3 regions of the Rouxiella sp. T17 genome follow, and region 1 is predicted to be linked to each of the others. Evidence: predicted binding sites of a transcription regulator. Region 1 holds the regulator's gene; each other region holds the start of a gene.

Region 1 (5,838 bases):
TGTTTAACTTCGGCCTAATATTGGTAGCGACGCCATGCGTTTAATGTTTACGCTTTTTGTGCTGCTGTTTACCCAGCTCTTTTTAAATTTGGCGCATGCTTCGCCAAGCAGTCGTGTTTCCGTGCAGCAGGCGGAAAAACATATTAATCAGGCAAAACCTGATGAGCGACGAAAGCGAAAGGTCGTCGCCCGAAGCAGTAAAAAGACGAAAACGGTTCCCGTTAAAGAGCAGACTAAAGCGAAAGAACACGGCAAAAGTAAAACCCGCGTGCAGGCGAAGAGCAAAATTGCTCATCAACATCCTATCAGCACCAAGCTGGTAAGAAACAAAGCCGAAAAGCCGAAGAAAGAGATAACTTCTATTACCCGTTCTGTTGCCTCCACCACTAACGTGTTGTGCGCGACAGAAACGAAAAAGAGCTATGGCCGACATCGAAAGCATAAAGCCAAAGCCGATACCTGTGCCCCGCTGACTTTGAGCGCCGCACACAAGAAAAAGTATTTGCACGCTAAAGAAACCGCGATGAACAAGCTGATGCACCAGGTCGGCAAACCTTATCGCTGGGGCGGAACCTCGCCAAATACCGGTTTCGATTGCAGTGGTCTGGTCTATTACGCGTATAAAGATTTAATGCGTATCAAGATGCCACGTACCGCCAACGAGATGTACCATTTACGCGACGCAGCCCCTATTGCTCGCGGTGAGCTTGAATCCGGAGATTTAGTCTTCTTCCGTATTTCCAAGCGCGGCGCAGCGGACCACGTAGGCGTTTATGTCGGTAACGGCAAATTTATTCAGTCGCCACGTACTGGTGAAGACATCAAAATCAGTTATCTGGCCGATAACTACTGGCAAGACCATTATGTTGGTGCTCGCCGAGTGATGACGCCAAAAACGATTCGTTAAATAATGATTTCTCGCTTAACACCTGTGAATAGCATTTAACGAATGGTTTACCCCGAATCGCCTTCCAGCCCTAACAGGCAATATGGCTAAAGCGGGCGCAGAAAGAAAATAGACAAGGGCGATTTCTTTAATAGGAAATCGCCCTTTTCACTTTTAGCGCCGCCTGCTTTGGTTTTATTGCGCAACAAAACTCTTAAATAGGCCAATTTGCGCATCAAGTTAAAGGGAAAGCACAAATTTGGCTTTCCCTTTATAACGATATAAGAGAAAATTAGCGGTTACCACGCTGTGTGCCCGGTCTTAGCTGTCCGACGCTTCTTTCAGGCCTTCCTGAAACTCCCCAACGATTCGACTGCCTAAAATGATTTGAGCAGTGGAATGCACGCAGGCAAACGATTAACAAAAAACTAACGTGCTGAAAAGGGTTAGTTCAGGAGTGATTTTTACATGGCCACGATCAAAGATGTCGCTAAGCGCGCTGGTGTTTCGACTACAACCGTGTCGCACGTCATCAATAAAACCCGTTTCGTCGCCGAAGAAACCAAAGCCGCTGTCCGCGCTGCCATTAAAGATCTGCACTATTCGCCGAGTGCCGTCGCGCGCAGCCTGAAGGTTAACAACACCAAGACTATCGGCCTGCTGGCAACCTCAAGCGAGGCGCCCTACTTTGCCGAAGTGATTGAAGCGGTTGAAAATAGCTGCTTTGCCAAGGGTTACACCCTGATTTTGTGCAACTCGCACAATGATTTTGAAAAGCAAAAAGCCTATTTGCAGATGCTGGCGCAAAAACGCGTCGATGGCCTGCTGGTCATGTGCGCAGAATATCCTGCCGAGCTGCTGGCGATGCTCGAAGAGTATCGTTCGATTCCCATGGTTGTCATGGATTGGGGCGAGGCGAAAAACGATTTTACCGACTCGATTATTGATAACGCCTTTGAAGGCGGTTATCTGGCGGGCCGTTATTTGATCGAACGCGGTCACCGCGACATTGGCGCTATTCCGGGCCAGCTTAATCGCAACACCGGCGGCGGTCGTTATCGCGGATTTTTAAAAGCCATGAACGAAGCCAACATTGCCGTGCGCGATGAATGGGTCGTTCAGGGCGATTTCGAGCCAGAGTCCGGTTATCAGGCGATGCAAAAGATCTTGAATCAGAAGCAGCGGCCGACGGCGATTTTCTGTGGTGGTGACGTTATGGCAATGGGCGCGATTTGCGCCGCCGACGAAATGGGCCTGCGCGTTCCACAGGACATTTCGGTGATTGGCTATGACAACGTGCGCAACGCGCGTTATTTCTCACCGGCGTTAACCACCGTCCACCAGCCGAAAGAGCGACTGGGCGAAATGGCTTTCACCATGTTGCTCGACAGAATCATCAGCAAACGCGAGATTCAGCAGACCATTGAAGTGAAACCGAAGCTGGTAGAAAGACGCTCTGTGGTCGATGGTCCGTTTATCGACTATCGTCGTTAAAAGTTATTTATCAGATTAACCCCCTAAACGCCTACCTTGTAGGCGTTTTTTTTATTTAAAGCCTTTTTATACGGAACAGCCTACCGCAACCACTCTTTATTTAACGTCTCGCTGTCGCCCAAATAATTGAGCAGCCAATCCAGTGCCGGAGAGTGATTGCGCTGATCCCACGTCAGGCAACACGGGCTTTCCGGAAAACCACTGGCTAAATCGAGCACCGCCAGCTGCTGTTTTGCAATCCACGTTTCCACCATGTGAACGGGCAGCATGCCGACACACAGCCCTTCACACAGGCAATCGATGGCACAGGTCCAGTCCGGCACCACTAAACGGCGCTGGTTATCGAGTGTCCAGGTGTCGCGCTTAGGCAGATTTCTTGAAGTATCTTCAATACACAGCGCAGGATAAGGGCGAAGCGCGTCATCGTTAAGCGCCAGCTTAAGCTGTGCCAACGGATGTTCGGCGCTGACTACACAATGCCACGGCAAGGTGCCCATATCTCGGAAGCTAAAACGCCCGCCCACCGGCACCGCGCTGGTCGCGCCAATCGCCACGTCGGCGCGATCGTCGGCCAGCGCGTCCCACACGCCGTTAAAAACTTCGCCCTGAATGAGCAGCTCCGTATCGGGAAAGGCGCGGTAAAAATCCACCACCAGCTGGCGCACGCGCGCCGGTTTAACGATGCGATCCACCGCCACGCGCAGCTGTCCGCTCCAGCCGTTGGCAATCTGCTGACACTGACGCCGGGTTGAGAGCATTTTTTTGATAAGCACCCGCGCTTCTTCAACGAAAAGCCGCCCTGAAGGGGTTAATTCCACGTCGCGATGCCGCCTTTCGAACAGCGGCACCGCCAGCCATTCTTCAAGCTGGCGCACCTGATAACTGATCGCCGAGGGCACGCGATTCAGCTCTTGAGCCGCCGCGGTAAAGCTGCCGTTCCGCGCGACGGCGTCGACGACTTCCAGTGAATATTCTGACCACATAACCGGTTCCTCGCGACGCCTGAAAAGGCCGCCCTCTGCTTTCAAAATTTTTGAATCGATGGTGCAAATATTAGCGTTTCACAACCGCCGCGCCAAGCAGATAAACTGCGCGCTCTTAACTTTTCGCTTTTAGCACATTCACTCCCAAATTCTGTCCCTACAACAGTTTTGGCTACGTTTACGCATTACAAGAGAACATCATGAAACCTTCATTTGGATTTTTACTTTATTTGGCGGGTCTGAGCATGCTCGGATTTTTGGCCACCGACATGTATCTGCCGGCCTTCGGTTATATGCAAGAAAGCCTTGATGCCTCGCCCGGCGCAATTAGCTCGAGCCTGAGCGTTTTTCTAGCGGGTTTTGCGGCCGCGCAGCTGATTTGGGGGCCATTGTCAGACAAGTTTGGTCGGAAACCTATCCTGCTGGCGGGTTTGGGGCTGTTTACCTTCGGCTGTCTCGGCATGATTTGGGTGCAAAGCACCGAGCTGCTGCTGGCGCTGCGTTTCGTGCAGGCCGTGGGCGTTTGTGCGGCGGCGGTAAGCTGGCAGGCGCTGGTGGTTGACCGCTATTCCGCGCAGGTTGCCAAACGCACTTTTGCCAGCATCATGCCGCTGGTCGCGCTTTCCCCCGCGCTTGCCCCACTGGTCGGTGCCTGGGTTTTGAATCACTTTAACTGGCGCGTGATTTTCGCCCTGCTGTTAGTTCTGGGCGCGTTGCTGCTGTTCTTCACGCTGACCTTAAAAGAAACGCGTAAAGCAAGCGGGCAAAAAAATTCATCACAAAGTGGGATCGGCAGCATGTTAGCCTCGCCGGTCTATAGCGGTAACGTATTGATTTACGCCGCCAGCTCGGCGGGTTTCTTTGCCTGGCTGACCGGCTCACCCTTTATTCTGGGTGAAATGGGCTATGGCGCATCGGCCATTGGTTTAAGCTATGTGCCTCAAACGATTGCATTTTTACTCGGCGGTTATGGATGTCGCGCGCTTATCGGCAAAATTGATGGCGCTCGCCTGCTGCCTTGGCTATTAGTGGGCTATGCGGTCAGCGTTATTTCATTATTCCTGATTGCCACACTCACCACGGCGCCATTATTAGCCTTGCTGATTCCGTTCTGCTTTATGGCTTTCATGAACGGTGCCTGTTATCCGATTGTGGTGGCGAACGCATTGATGCCCTTCCCGGCAAATACCGGCAAGGCTGCCGCGCTGCAAAATACTCTGCAATTAGGATTATGTTTTATTGCCAGCATGCTGGTCTCGACATTTATTGCCCAACCTTTGCTGGCGACGGTCACAGTGATGTTATCGACGGTAGGATTAATGGTATTGGGATATAGATTGACGAAGAAAGTGGCAAAACAGAAGTCCAGACATCCAGAAGCAAAGCATGCTAATTGACTGCTAAAAAATCATAGCAAACAGTGAGTTGAACAATAGGTGCGCCTGCGAATATTTAATATTGAGAATGCTGGCAGGCGAGCTTATACTCAATTCAACAAAATAAAATAACACTTTTACAAAACTTTTATCACAAGCAACTTTTGGGCGCGGGCATCGCGTCACATTAATAGTACAAGGATGTTTCACCGTGGCGTTAAACCGTCAGGTGTCCTTCGTATTTTCCTCTGTTCATAGTCGTATATCAGGCAAGACGGATCCTTTCGTCTGTTCTCATTAGATCTGCCAGGCGTTCCTATTTGTTAATGGGTTAAATAACTTGGCTGGTTAAATAAGTTGGCTGGTTAATAAGTCAGAAGAGAAAAGTGATGGAGAAGCTATGAGTACATCGTGCGTAGAAGATCTAAGTATTCAAGACAATCAGTGGTACCGCATCGCAAGCGAAATGTTAAGAATGGCTGGCATCGAGGTTAATGGTTCCCGCCCTTTTGACATTACCGTAAAAAATCCCGATTTTTTTAAACGTGTCCTGCAGGAAGGTTCGCTCGGTTTGGGTGAAAGCTACATGGACGGCTGGTGGGAATGTGAAAGACTCGACATTTTCTTCCAACGCGTTGTTGCCGCTGGCCTTGAGAGCAAACTTCCGCATCATTTAAAGGACACCCTTCGCATTGCAGCAGCAAGACTGACCAACCTTCAATCCAGAAAACGTGCCTGGATCGTCGGTAAAGAACATTACGACCTCGGTAACGATCTGTTCAGTAAAATGCTCGACCCCTACATGCAATATTCCTGCGGCTATTGGAAAGACGCCACCACGCTTGAACAAGCGCAGGAAGCCAAGCTGAAAATGATTTGCGATAAACTGCAACTGCAACCGGGTCAGCGCCTGCTCGACATCGGCTGTGGCTGGGGTGGATTAGCGGAATATGCCGCGCGCAACTATGGCGTGAGCGTTTTCGGCGTGACTATTTCGGCCGAACAGCAAAAAATGGCTCAGCAACGCTGCGAAGGTCTCGACGTGACTATCCTGTTACAGGATTATCGCGACCTCGACGACCAGTTTGATCGCATCGTG
Region 2 (5,838 bases), on a different contig from region 1:
AGTTTACCCAATGGGTAAAATGGTTGACCGATCCGGGCATCACCGGAATGGCGCGCGACGTAGTGCTGTCTGACGCGATGCTGGGTTATCTGCAATTTACCAGCGGCGTGGAAGTGAACGGCAGCAACTGGTTGTACAGTTCGACTCCTTATAAAATGAGCACGCCGCCGCTGACCGTGATTAATCAGTGGCAGCTTGCCGTGCGCCGCGGCTCAACCGCGCATTATCTCACTACGCTTGAACCGCAGCATCCGCAGTATAAAAAGATGCACGCCGCGCTGAAAACGTTGCTGGCCGATTCGCAGGCATGGCCGCAGATGAGCAGCCCAATCAGTTTACGTCCGGGGCAGGTGAGTGACGACGTGCCCGCGCTACGACAGATTCTGGCGCGCAGTGCCTCGATGGTTGACGTCGTAGATAATTCGCCGCCTACGCCAACCGCCGAAACCATCGCCCAGAATACCACCAGCAATAACGTTGAAGATTTCTCTGTCGATGAAACCGCAGATAAAACCCAAAAGCCGTCGCCTGCCGTAAGCCCGTCGGCGACCTCCGTGCAAGACGTTTTGCCAACCCCGACGCCTGATAACGCCTCGCCGCCTGCAACCCAGCCGGATCGTATGCTGCCGGTGGCCGTCGCCGATAATATCTACACTCCGCAGCTGGTGGAGGCGGTAAAACGCTTCCAGAAATGGCAGGGTCTTGAGGCCGACGGCGTAATAGGGCCGAGCACGCGTCAGTGGCTTAATGCCTCGCCGCGCACCCGCGCCACGCTGCTGGCGCTTAACATCCAGCGTCTGCGCATTCTGCCGGGCGATGTGAATACCGGCATTATGGTTAACATCCCGAACTATTCGCTGAAATACTATCTCAACGGCAATGAAGTGCTGTCATCGCGCGTAATTGTAGGCCGTCCAAGCCGTAAAACGCCGCTGATGAGCAGCGTGTTAAGCAACGTGGTGCTGAATCCGCCGTGGAACGTGCCGACAACGCTGGTTCGTCAGGACATCGTGCCGAAGGTGATTCGCGACCCGGGTTATTTGCAGAAACACGGCTTTACTCTGCTTTCCGGCTGGAGCAACGACGCGGAGGTTATTGATCCGTCAACGATTAACTGGAGCATGGTGTCGCCGAACAACTTCCCGTATCGCGTGCGTCAACAGGCGGGTGCAATGAGCGCGCTGGGCCGCTATAAATTTAATATGCCAAGCTCGGACGCCATTTATCTGCACGATACGCCGAACCACAATCTGTTCCAGCGCGACGTGCGTGCGCTTAGCTCAGGTTGTGTGCGGGTTAACAAGGCGTCAGAGTTGGCCAACATGCTGTTGAATAATACGGGTTGGAACGATGCGCGAATTTCCTTGACCGTGCAGGGCGGCAGTACCACCTTCGTGCCGATTCGCCATCATATACCGGTAAAATTGTTCTATTTAACAGCATGGGTCGCTGACGATGGTAAGCCGCAGTTCCGCACAGATATTTACAATTATGATTCGACCGTGAGATCGGGTGCACAAATTCTGCCACAGGCAGAAAAACTGCTCTGATAAATGCAGCAATTTTAAGCTGATAAGTGTCTGAAACAGCAAACCGAAAGGGGATCGACAGAGGAATATTGGCACCTTAAGTCCAATTTCGCTCTGTTGACTCCCCCTATCAAGGCGGTTAAGGTTGCGAGGGGTCAAATTCTGGCCTTTATCAAGACCTTCTTTTCAGAATTCGCTATCAGGTAATTGACTGTTCATGGATCAAATAGATAAACATCGTCGTAAATGGCTGACACTGGGCGGTGCAGCTATGGGCGTGGCGCTTCTCCCTAACCGGGCTTTCGCTACGCTGTCGACACCAAGACCCCGCGTTTTGGTGATTAACAACCTCCACACTGGTGAAACCCTCAAAACCGAATTTTTTGACGGCAAGAAATACAACAGGGATGAGTTGGCGCGATTGAATCATTTGTTCCGCGACTATCGTGCCGAACAGGTCAAAAATATCGATCCTCAGCTTTTCGATCACATTTACCGCCTGCAAATTATGCTGGGCACCAACAAGCCGGTTCAGCTGATTTCAGGCTACCGCACGCTGGGGACCAACAATAAGCTGCGCGAGCGCGGTAGCGGCGTCGCGAAACACAGTTACCACACGCTGGGCCAGGCCATGGATTTCCACATTCAAGGCGTTGATTTGGCAAATATCCGCAAAGCGGCATTAAAAATGCGGATGGGTGGTGTAGGATATTATCCACGTAGTGACTTTGTTCACATCGATACCGGACCCGTCAGAAGCTGGGCGTGATCCTGTTGTCGACAGACAATAAATAGCCTGCAACTTTAGCCGTTGCAGGCGCGTGGAGAGTAACTTACATGAAGTATCACATCATTCCGGTGACGGCGTTCGGCCAGAACTGTTCAGTAATCTATTGTTCTAAAACCAATCAGGCAGCCATTGTCGATCCCGGCGGTGAAGCGGAAAAAATTCAGCGTGAAGTCAGCGCGCTTGGCGTTCAGGTGACGCAGGTCTTATTGACCCACGGCCATCTTGATCACGTCGGTGCCGCCGCTGAAATTGCCGCTCACTATCAGGTGCCGATTATTGGCCCGCATAAAGAAGATCAATTTTTGCTGGACGGCCTGCCCGAGCAAAGTCAGCGTTTTGGGTTGGATTACTGCGCGGCGTTTCTGCCAGATACCTGGCTGGAAGAGGGCGATGTGGTGCAGGTCGGAGAAGAGAAATTCTCCGTGCTGGAATGCCCTGGACATACGCCCGGACACATTATCTTTTTCAACGACGCAGCGCGTTTTGCGGTGTCTGGCGATGTGCTATTTAAAGGCGGCGTTGGGCGCAGCGACTTCCCGCGCGGCAGTCATCAAGACTTGATAGCCTCGATTAAAACCAAAATGCTGCCATTAGGCGATGACGTGGTCTTCCTGCCGGGGCACGGGCCAATGTCTACAATCGGCTCTGAAAAACAGTCCAATCCTTTCCTCCTGTCGTAGCTGCGTTAGCGTCAATGCCTTTGGGGAGTCTAGACTCTTCACACAATAAAAAAGCCAGCGATAAGCTGGCTTTTTGTTTTCTTTATAAGGCAAATAACTGACTGGAAATCACAGCACCGCGACGATGGCTTCGCACAGTGGCGTCATATTGTCTAACGTGATGCCTGCCACGTTGATGCGTCCTGAATTCACAGCATAAACGCCAAATTCTGAACGCAGGCGCAGCACCTGCTCTTTGCTCAGGCCGCTGAACGAGAACATGCCGTTTTGCTCAATGATGAAGGAGAAGTCCTGCTTTGCTCCTTTCTCTTTCAGCGTGGTCACAAACAGCTCACGCATCTGGTGGATACGCTGGCGCATGTCGCTGAGTTCCTGTTCCCACAACGCACGCAGCGCTGGATTACCCAGAATAGTCGCAACGACCGCCGCGCCGTGTGCCGGCGGGTTGGAGTAGTTGGTGCGAATCACCGATTTAACCTGGCTAAAGGCGCGATCGGCGGTTTCGGCATCTGCAGTGACCAGCGTGAAGGCCCCGACGCGCTCGTTATACAGGCCGAAGTTCTTGGAGTAAGAGCTGGCGACCAGCAGTTCGTCATGCAGCGCGGCGAAAATACGCAGGCCCTGCGCGTCTTCTTCCAGACCTTTGGCGAAGCCCTGATAGGCGAAATCGAACAGCGGCAGCCAGCCGTTGGCAACGGAAAGATCCGCCAGCTGTTGCCATTGTTCAACGGTAGGATCGATGCCGGTCGGGTTATGGCAGCAGCCGTGGAACAGCACGATGTCACCGGCCTGCGCCTCGCTCAGGCTTTGCAGCATGCCGTCGAAATCCAGCGCGTGCTTTTCGGCGTCGTAGTAGTTGTACTCTTTGACTTCCAGACCGGCGGAGGAGAACACGCCGATGTGATTTGGCCAGCTCGGATTACTCACCCATACGCGCTTGGCGCTGGTTTGCGTGGCGACGAAATCGGCAGCAATGCGCAGCGCACCGGTCCCGCCCGGCGTTTGTGCCGTGCGCGCACGTTTGGCGGCAATAAGGGCATTCTCTGCGCCAAACAGTAGGCCCTGAGTGCAGGCGGCGAAATCAGGCAAACCGTCGATGCTCAGATAGGTTTTGGTGGTTTCATTTTCAAGCAGATAAAGCTCGGCTTTCTTAACACTGGCCAGAACCGGCGTCTTACCTGAAGCGTCTTTGTAAACACCAATTCCGAGATTGATTTTGTCCTGACGATCGTCGGCGCGGAAAAGATCGGTTAGACCCAGGATAGGATCGGCGGGTGCGGCAGTGATTTTTTCAAACATTGAGAAACTTCCATGGCCTGTGAATAACAGAATAGGCACTCAGGTTACCGCCAGAATCCAGCTTTGCCAACCGTTTGCGGAAAAAAGAAAACAGAGTTGTGAGCGGGGCGCCAGCATTAGCCAATCTGATAAATAATGGCGAAAAAATGACGAAAAAGCCGATAAAAAGGCGAAAAAAAAAGCAGAGCCGAAGCCCTGCCTTTTTCATCTTCCCGAGTTGCTCCCGAAGGCGCTAACTCAAGCGGATTAGAACTGGTATACCAGACCCAGTGCAACAACGTCGTCGGTCGCCAGACCCAGTGCGTTGTTGTCGTCCAGACGGTTGATTTTGTAGTCAACGTAGGTGGACATGTTTTTGTTGAAGTAGTAAGTTGCGCCAACTTCATAGTATTTGTACAGGTATGCGTCGCCGATACCTTCGATATCTTTGCCTTTAGACTGCACGTAAGCAACAGAAGGACGCAGACCGAAATCGAACTGGTACTGAGCAATGATTTCTTCGGTGACCGCTTTGTTAGCGAAGCCGCTTTCAGCAACGCCATCAACGTCGCCGGAGATGCGAGCTGCATCGCGGGTTTCAGAGTAGAGTGCAGCAACGTAAACGTTGTTTGCATCATACTTGATGGCGGTGCCCCAGCTGCGTGCCTTGTTCTCGCCGTTGCCGAATGCCAGCTCTTTCTGACCGTCGGTACGGTTGGATTCAGCCCATGAACCTACGATTCCCAGACCAATTGAAGAGGTGTAAGAGGTAGACAGCGCGTAGCCATCACCGTTACCGCGCAGGATTTCGCCATCATCACGGTCGTTTTTGCCTTGGTACTGAACAGCGAAGTCCCAGCCGTCAACCAGACCAAAGAAGTTGGTGTTACGGTAAGTTGCTACGCCAGTAGAACGACCCGCCAGGTAGCCATCGGAGTAACCAGAGTCGCCGCCGTATTCAGGCATCATATCGGTCCAGCCGATAGTGTCGTACATCAGACCGTAGTTACGACCGTAGTCAAATGAACCCCATTGGCCGAATTTCAGACCAGCAAAGCCCAGACGGGTTTTGTTGCCGTCTTGTGCGTCAGAGCCTTCAGAGTTGTTGGCCTGAACGTTGTATTCCCACTGGCCGTAACCGGTGATGTTGTCATTAATCTTGGTTTCGCCTTTGAAGCCGAAACGAACGTAAGACTGGTCGCCATCGCTACCGTCGTCTTTAGAGAAGTAATGCAGGCCGTCGACTTTACCGTAAAGATCCAGCTTGTTGCCGTCTTTGTTATAAATTTCAGCTGCGTTTGCTGCGCCAGCAGCTAACAAGGCTGGGATAACCACTGCAAGAATGTTGCGCTTCATCATTTATTATTACCCTCATTGGTGTTATTTGGACACCTTGCCACTGCCTACAATACTTTACGGAACTATTGTTGAAAGTTTGGTGTCTCCTGTGTCTGAACGCACTATTCCATTGAGGGTGCTCTTAATCTACATCGAAAATGCTACTAAACCCCTAAACTTGTTTCAGTGGGAAAGAATGTGTTACAGGATGTAAAACTTACGG
Region 3 (5,838 bases), on a different contig from region 1:
CAAACGCAAAGCCTGTGATGAGGTCGGTTTCCTTTCCCGTTCATACGATTTGCCTGCTACAACCACTGAAGCCGAGCTGCTGGCGGTTATCGATCAGTTAAATAACGACGACGCAATCGATGGCATTCTGGTGCAACTTCCTCTGCCTGCCGGCATCGACAACGTTAAAGTTCTGGAAAATATCCATCCTGACAAAGACGTAGACGGTTTCCATCCTTATAACGTCGGTCGCCTGTGCCAACGCGCACCGAAGCTGCGCCCTTGTACGCCACGCGGCATCATTACGCTGCTGGAGCGTTATGATATTGATACCTTTGGTTTAAACGCAGTGGTCATTGGTGCGTCAAATATCGTTGGCCGTCCAATGAGCATGGAGCTGCTGCTGGCCGGTTGCACGACTACCGTTACACACCGTTTCACCAAAAACCTGCGCCACCACGTCGAAAACGCTGATTTAGTGGTCGTTGCTGTAGGAAAACCGGGCTTTATTCCTGGCGAATGGATCAAACCGGGCGCTATCGTGATTGATGTCGGTATTAACCGTCTGGAAAGTGGTAAAGTAGTCGGCGATGTAGAGTTTGATACTGCATCCGAGCGCGCGTCGTTCATCACGCCGGTTCCAGGTGGCGTAGGCCCGATGACTGTTGCTACACTTATTCAAAATACCTTGCAGGCATGCGAGGAATATCACGATGTGACTTCTCACTAAGACAGGATGGCATGGAAACTTTTTATCTCGAATCTCACCCGCACGTAGAACTCTGCGACCTGCTCAAATTTATGGGCTGGTGTGAGAGCGGTGCAGCAGCGAAAGCGGTGATTGCCGAAGGTCTGGTTAAGGTTAACGGGCAGGTTGAAACCCGCAAGCGTTGCAAAATTGTTGCCGATCAGCAAATCGAATTTGCCAGCAGCAAAATGGTGGTTAAAGCCTCCGAGTAATCAGGCTCACCTGAAATGCTCAATAAAAAACGGCGGTTAAGTCATTAACCGCCGTTTTTTTTATAAGTGACTGGGGTGATTGAAGGCAGTCAACACAGTTGCGGTTCGGAAGAGGCGATTTATAAATCTGCAGATTTCGAGCTGCAACAAGGCGACAACTGAATGAATCCCCAGAAACTTAGATAACTAAGTGACTGGGGTGATTGAAGGCAGTCAACACAGTTGCGGTTTGAAAGACGCGATTTATTTTCTGCGCCAGGTGGTGCCAGAGGCCCCATCTTCCAGAACGATGCCCATTTCATTGAGACGGTCGCGGGCTTTGTCAGCCATTGCCCAATCTTTGCTGGCACGCGCGTCGTTACGCTGCTTAATCAGTGATTCGATTTCTGCGACTTCCCCGTCGTCGGCCTGTGCGCCAGATTGCAGGAACTGCTCTGGATCTTGCGCCAATAAACCTAACACGCCCGCCAGACGGCGCAACTCAGCCGCCAGCCCGTTTGCCGCATCCAGATTTTCACCTTTCAGACGATTAATATCGCGCGCCATATCAAACAGCACGGAGTAAGCTTCTGGCGTATTGAAATCGTCGTCCATCGCGGCGCGAAAACGTGCTTCAAACTCTTCACCGCCCGCTGGTGCGGCGTTGGCGTCTGTTCCGCGCAGCGCGGTATACAGGCGTTCCATTGAGGTTCTCGCGAGTTTCAGGTTCTCTTCGCTATAGTTTAGCTGGCTGCGATAGTGGCCGGACATCAGGAAATAGCGCACGCTTTCGGCGTCGTAATATTTCAGCACGTCACGCACGGTAAAGAAGTTATCCAGCGATTTGGACATTTTTTCGCGGTCGATCATTACCATACCCGAATGCATCCACGTGTTGACGTAAGGGCCGTCGTGGGCGCAACTCGACTGGGCAATTTCGTTTTCGTGATGCGGGAACATCAGGTCAGAGCCACCACCGTGGATGTCAAAATGCGAGCCCAGCTGTTTGCAGTTCATGGCGGAACATTCGATGTGCCAGCCCGGGCGGCCGTTGCCCCACGGGGAATTCCAGCTTGGTTCACCCTCTTTCGACATTTTCCACAGCACGAAATCCATTGAATTTCTTTTTACATCAGCCACTTCAACCCGCGCGCCTGCTTGCAGCTGGTCGAGATCCTGACGGGACAGAATGCCGTAATCGGGGTCGCTTTCAACGGAGAACATCACGTCACCGTTTGAAGCAACATAGGCGTGATCGCGGTCGATTAAACGCTGTACGATGTCGATGATTTCTGCAATGTGATGCGTCGCACGCGGCTCGAGATCGGGCGGCAAGATGCCAAGAGAGTCGAAATCGCCGTGCATTTCAGCAATCATGCGATCGGTCAACTCGACGAAGCTCTCACCGTTTTCCGCAGCACGTTTAATGATTTTGTCATCAATATCGGTAATATTGCGTACATATTTCAGTGAATAGCCTAAAAAGCGCAGGTAGCGGGCAACGACATCAAAAGAGACGAACGTGCGACCGTGTCCGATATGACAGAGGTCGTAAACAGTAATTCCACACACGTACATACCGATTTTACCGGCATGAATTGGTTTAAATTCCTCTTTTTGGCGACTCAGGGTATTAAAAATCTTCAGCATCGAGCTATTCCAATTGTGTTGTGTGAAATTACTAAAAGACAAACGTAGACGGCAGACTTTATTAAAAGCGTGCAATAAACGCTGTTTAGAACATTGGCTTCATAATATAACGAAAAAACCGTCACCGAAACGTTATAAGGCCAGTCTCGGCAAGTTGGTTAACTTTTAATTGTTATAATATAACATTTTATTGAGTAAAGTGTTTTCATTCTGCTTGAAAAAGCCGCGTTAAAAGCAGGGGCTGACGGCTACTTTTGAGTTATGGTATAAGAAAAGGCTATAGTACTGCCTCATTAATGAGTAACACCAACTAAAAGCAGGATGATTATTATGGTCACTTTTCACACCAATCACGGCGACATCGTTATCAACACCTTTGCTGACAAAGCGCCAGTCACCGTTGAAAACTTCCTGAACTATTGCCGTAAGGGTTTCTACGACAACACAATTTTCCACCGTGTGATTAACGGTTTCATGATTCAGGGCGGCGGTTTCGAACCTGGCATGAATCAGAAAACCACTGACGCGCCAATCAAAAACGAAGCGAACAACGGCCTGAAAAACACCCGTGGTACGCTGGCGATGGCACGTACCAACGATCCACATTCAGCGACCGGTCAGTTCTTTATCAACCTGGTTGATAACGATTTCCTGAACCACAGCGGCCAGAACGCGCAGGGCTGGGGCTACTGTGTATTCGCAGAAGTTAGCGAAGGTCTGGACGTAGTAGACAAAATCAAAGCCGTTGCAACCGGCCGTAGCGGTATGCATCAGGACGTTCCAAAAGAAGACGTGATCGTGACAAGCGTTACCGTTAGCGAATAATACACGCAGGAATGACAACGTTTTTTATCGCAGATGTCCATCTTTGCGCACAGGAACCGGCAATTACTGCCGGTTTTCTGCGTTTTTTGCGCGAGGATGCGCCACAGGCCGACGCGCTGTATATTCTTGGCGACCTGTTTGAAGCCTGGATAGGCGACGACGATCCTCAACCGTTACATGCTGAAATTTCTTCTGCTCTCAAGGCGTTACATCAACAGGGCGTGCCCTGCTTTTTCATTCACGGCAATCGCGACTTCCTGTTGGGACGACGTTTCGCTCGTGAGAGCCTGATGACCCTGCTGCCCGAAAAAAAGGTGCTGGAACTTTATGGTCGTCGCATCTTGATTCTGCACGGCGACACGCTCTGCACCGACGATGTCGGTTACCAAAAATTCCGCAAAAAAGTGCATAATAGACTGATTCAACGACTCTTTCTTGCGTTGCCACTCAAGTGGCGTCTGGCCATTGCCGCGCGAATGCGTGCAGACAGCAAAGCTTCGAACAGCCATAAAGACCTGCGCATTATGGATGTGAATCAACAGGCCGTAGTGCAAGAGATGCAATCACACGGCGTCGAATGGATGATTCACGGCCATACCCATCGCCCTGCGATTCATGAAGTTCAGCTCGGCGAAAAGCTCGCACACCGCGCGGTACTTGGAGCCTGGCATGAGGAAGGTTCGATGGTTAAAGTCACCGCCGACGGTATCGAATTGATCTCCTTCCCTTTCTAATTTGCTCCTGCATTTATTCTGACTTGATTCATTGCGGCACTTAACAAGCCCTATCGCCGACGCGGTGGGTTTCTTGTCGCGGATGAGCCAAAGCAGGCGACGCAACCGTTTTCCTCGCCGTTTTGCCGTGCTATTATTTGCGCCCTCTCGGTCAGGTAATTATTTTTTGCACCACCACCTGACAACGCTTGCATAATCACAGGAGCTTTACAGGCATGACATCCAACGTTACCCCGGCAAAAATCGCTATCGTCATGGGGTCTAAAAGTGACTGGGCTACCATGCAGTTCGCTGCAGACGTCCTCACAACGCTGAATATTCCTTTTCATGTCGAGATTGTCTCCGCTCACCGCACGCCGGACAAACTGTTTAGCTTTGCGGAGCAGGCGTCTGAAAACGGTCTGGATGTAATTATTGCCGGTGCCGGTGGCGCAGCCCATCTGCCGGGCATGATCGCAGCGAAAACGCTGGTGCCGGTTCTCGGCGTGCCTGTTCAAAGCGCGGCCCTGAGCGGCGTCGACAGCCTCTATTCTATTGTACAGATGCCGCGCGGAATTCCGGTCGGTACGCTGGCAATCGGTAAAGCCGGCGCGGCAAACGCAGCGCTGCTTGCGGCACAGATTCTTGCCCTCCACGACGCTCGCATCGCGCAGGCGCTGGCCACCTGGCGCAAAGAGCAAACCGATGAAGTGCTGAATAATCCCGATCCGCGGGAGGAAGCATGAAGCCGGTCTGCGTACTCGGAAACGGCCAGCTAGGCCGCATGCTGCGTCAGGCGGGCGAGCCTTTGGGCATTACCGTTTATCCGGTCGGCATTGATGCCGAGCCTGAAGCCGTTCCGTTCCAAAATAGTGTCATTACCGCCGAAATCGAGCGCTGGCCCGAAACCGCGCTGACGCGCGAATTAGCCAGCCACACGGGTTTTGTAAACCGCGATATCTTCCCGCGTCTCGCCGATCGCCTGACGCAAAAACAGCTGCTCGACCAGCTGGGTTTAGCAACTGCTCCTTGGCAGCTGCTGGCCGACGCCTCCGAATGGGCTGACATCTACGCCAATCTGTGCGACTTGGCTATCGTCAAACGTCGCGTCGGCGGTTATGACGGTCGCGGCCAATGGCGTTTCCGTCAGGGCGAAGAAGTGACTCTGCCGGAAGAGTGCTACGGCGAGTGCATCGTTGAGCAAGGCATCAACTTCTCTGGTGAAGTGTCGCTGGTCGGCGCACGTGGTCACGACGGCAAAACGGTGTTCTACCCGTTGACCCACAACCTGCATCAGGACGGCATTCTGCGCACCAGCGTCGCCTTCCCCGAGCCTGACGCCGCACAGCAGCAGCAGGCCGAGTCGATGCTTTCTGCCATCATGAACGAGCTGGGCTACGTTGGCGTGATGGCGATGGAGTGTTTCATCGTCGAAGAGGGCTTGTTGATCAACGAGTTGGCACCACGCGTTCACAATAGCGGCCACTGGACACAAAACGGCGCGTCAATTAGTCAGTTCGAGCTGCACCTGCGCGCTATTCTGAATCTGCCTCTACCAAAGCCGGTGGTAAGCACGCCGTCCGTGATGGTGAATCTGATTGGCACCGCCGTGAATCTCGAGTGGCTGAGCCAGCCGCTGGTGAATCTGCACTGGTATGACAAAGAAGTGCGCGCGGGCCGTAAAGTCGGACATCTCAACCTCAACGATGCTAATCCGTTGCTGCTGAAAGAT

The links. The regulator PurR, encoded in region 1, represses purine synthesis genes. The targets are predictions, from matches to a motif close to CANGCAAACGTTTGCNTG.
Region 2: SC206_RS11320 (amino acid aminotransferase) is a predicted target of PurR. The motif match lies at 4,362-4,379, and genes of this name have one in related genera.
Region 3: purE (5-(carboxyamino)imidazole ribonucleotide mutase) is a predicted target of PurR. The motif match lies at 4,226-4,243, and genes of this name have one in related genera.

What each region holds. Positions count from the first base shown of each region.
Region 1 is NZ_JAWUEA010000041.1:3,450-9,287, reverse strand. It holds gene SC206_RS19330 (C40 family peptidase) at 35-907, shown strand; gene purR (HTH-type transcriptional repressor PurR) at 1,355-2,380, shown strand; gene punR (DNA-binding transcriptional activator PunR) at 2,461-3,363, opposite strand; gene punC (purine nucleoside transporter PunC) at 3,564-4,760, shown strand; gene cfa (cyclopropane fatty acyl phospholipid synthase) at 5,140-5,838, shown strand, end outside.
Region 2 is NZ_JAWUEA010000031.1:46,049-51,886, reverse strand. It holds gene ldtD (L,D-transpeptidase) at 1-1,550, shown strand, start outside; gene SC206_RS11330 (YcbK family protein) at 1,747-2,298, shown strand; gene SC206_RS11325 (MBL fold metallo-hydrolase) at 2,367-2,999, shown strand; gene SC206_RS11320 (amino acid aminotransferase) at 3,108-4,298, opposite strand; gene SC206_RS11315 (porin) at 4,545-5,636, opposite strand.
Region 3 is NZ_JAWUEA010000035.1:218,913-224,750, reverse strand. It holds gene folD (bifunctional methylenetetrahydrofolate dehydrogenase/methenyltetrahydrofolate cyclohydrolase FolD) at 1-709, shown strand, start outside; gene ybcJ (ribosome-associated protein YbcJ) at 721-939, shown strand; gene cysS (cysteine--tRNA ligase) at 1,183-2,568, opposite strand; gene ppiB (peptidylprolyl isomerase B) at 2,899-3,393, shown strand; gene lpxH (UDP-2,3-diacylglucosamine diphosphatase) at 3,405-4,127, shown strand; gene purE (5-(carboxyamino)imidazole ribonucleotide mutase) at 4,343-4,852, shown strand; gene purK (5-(carboxyamino)imidazole ribonucleotide synthase) at 4,849-5,838, shown strand, end outside.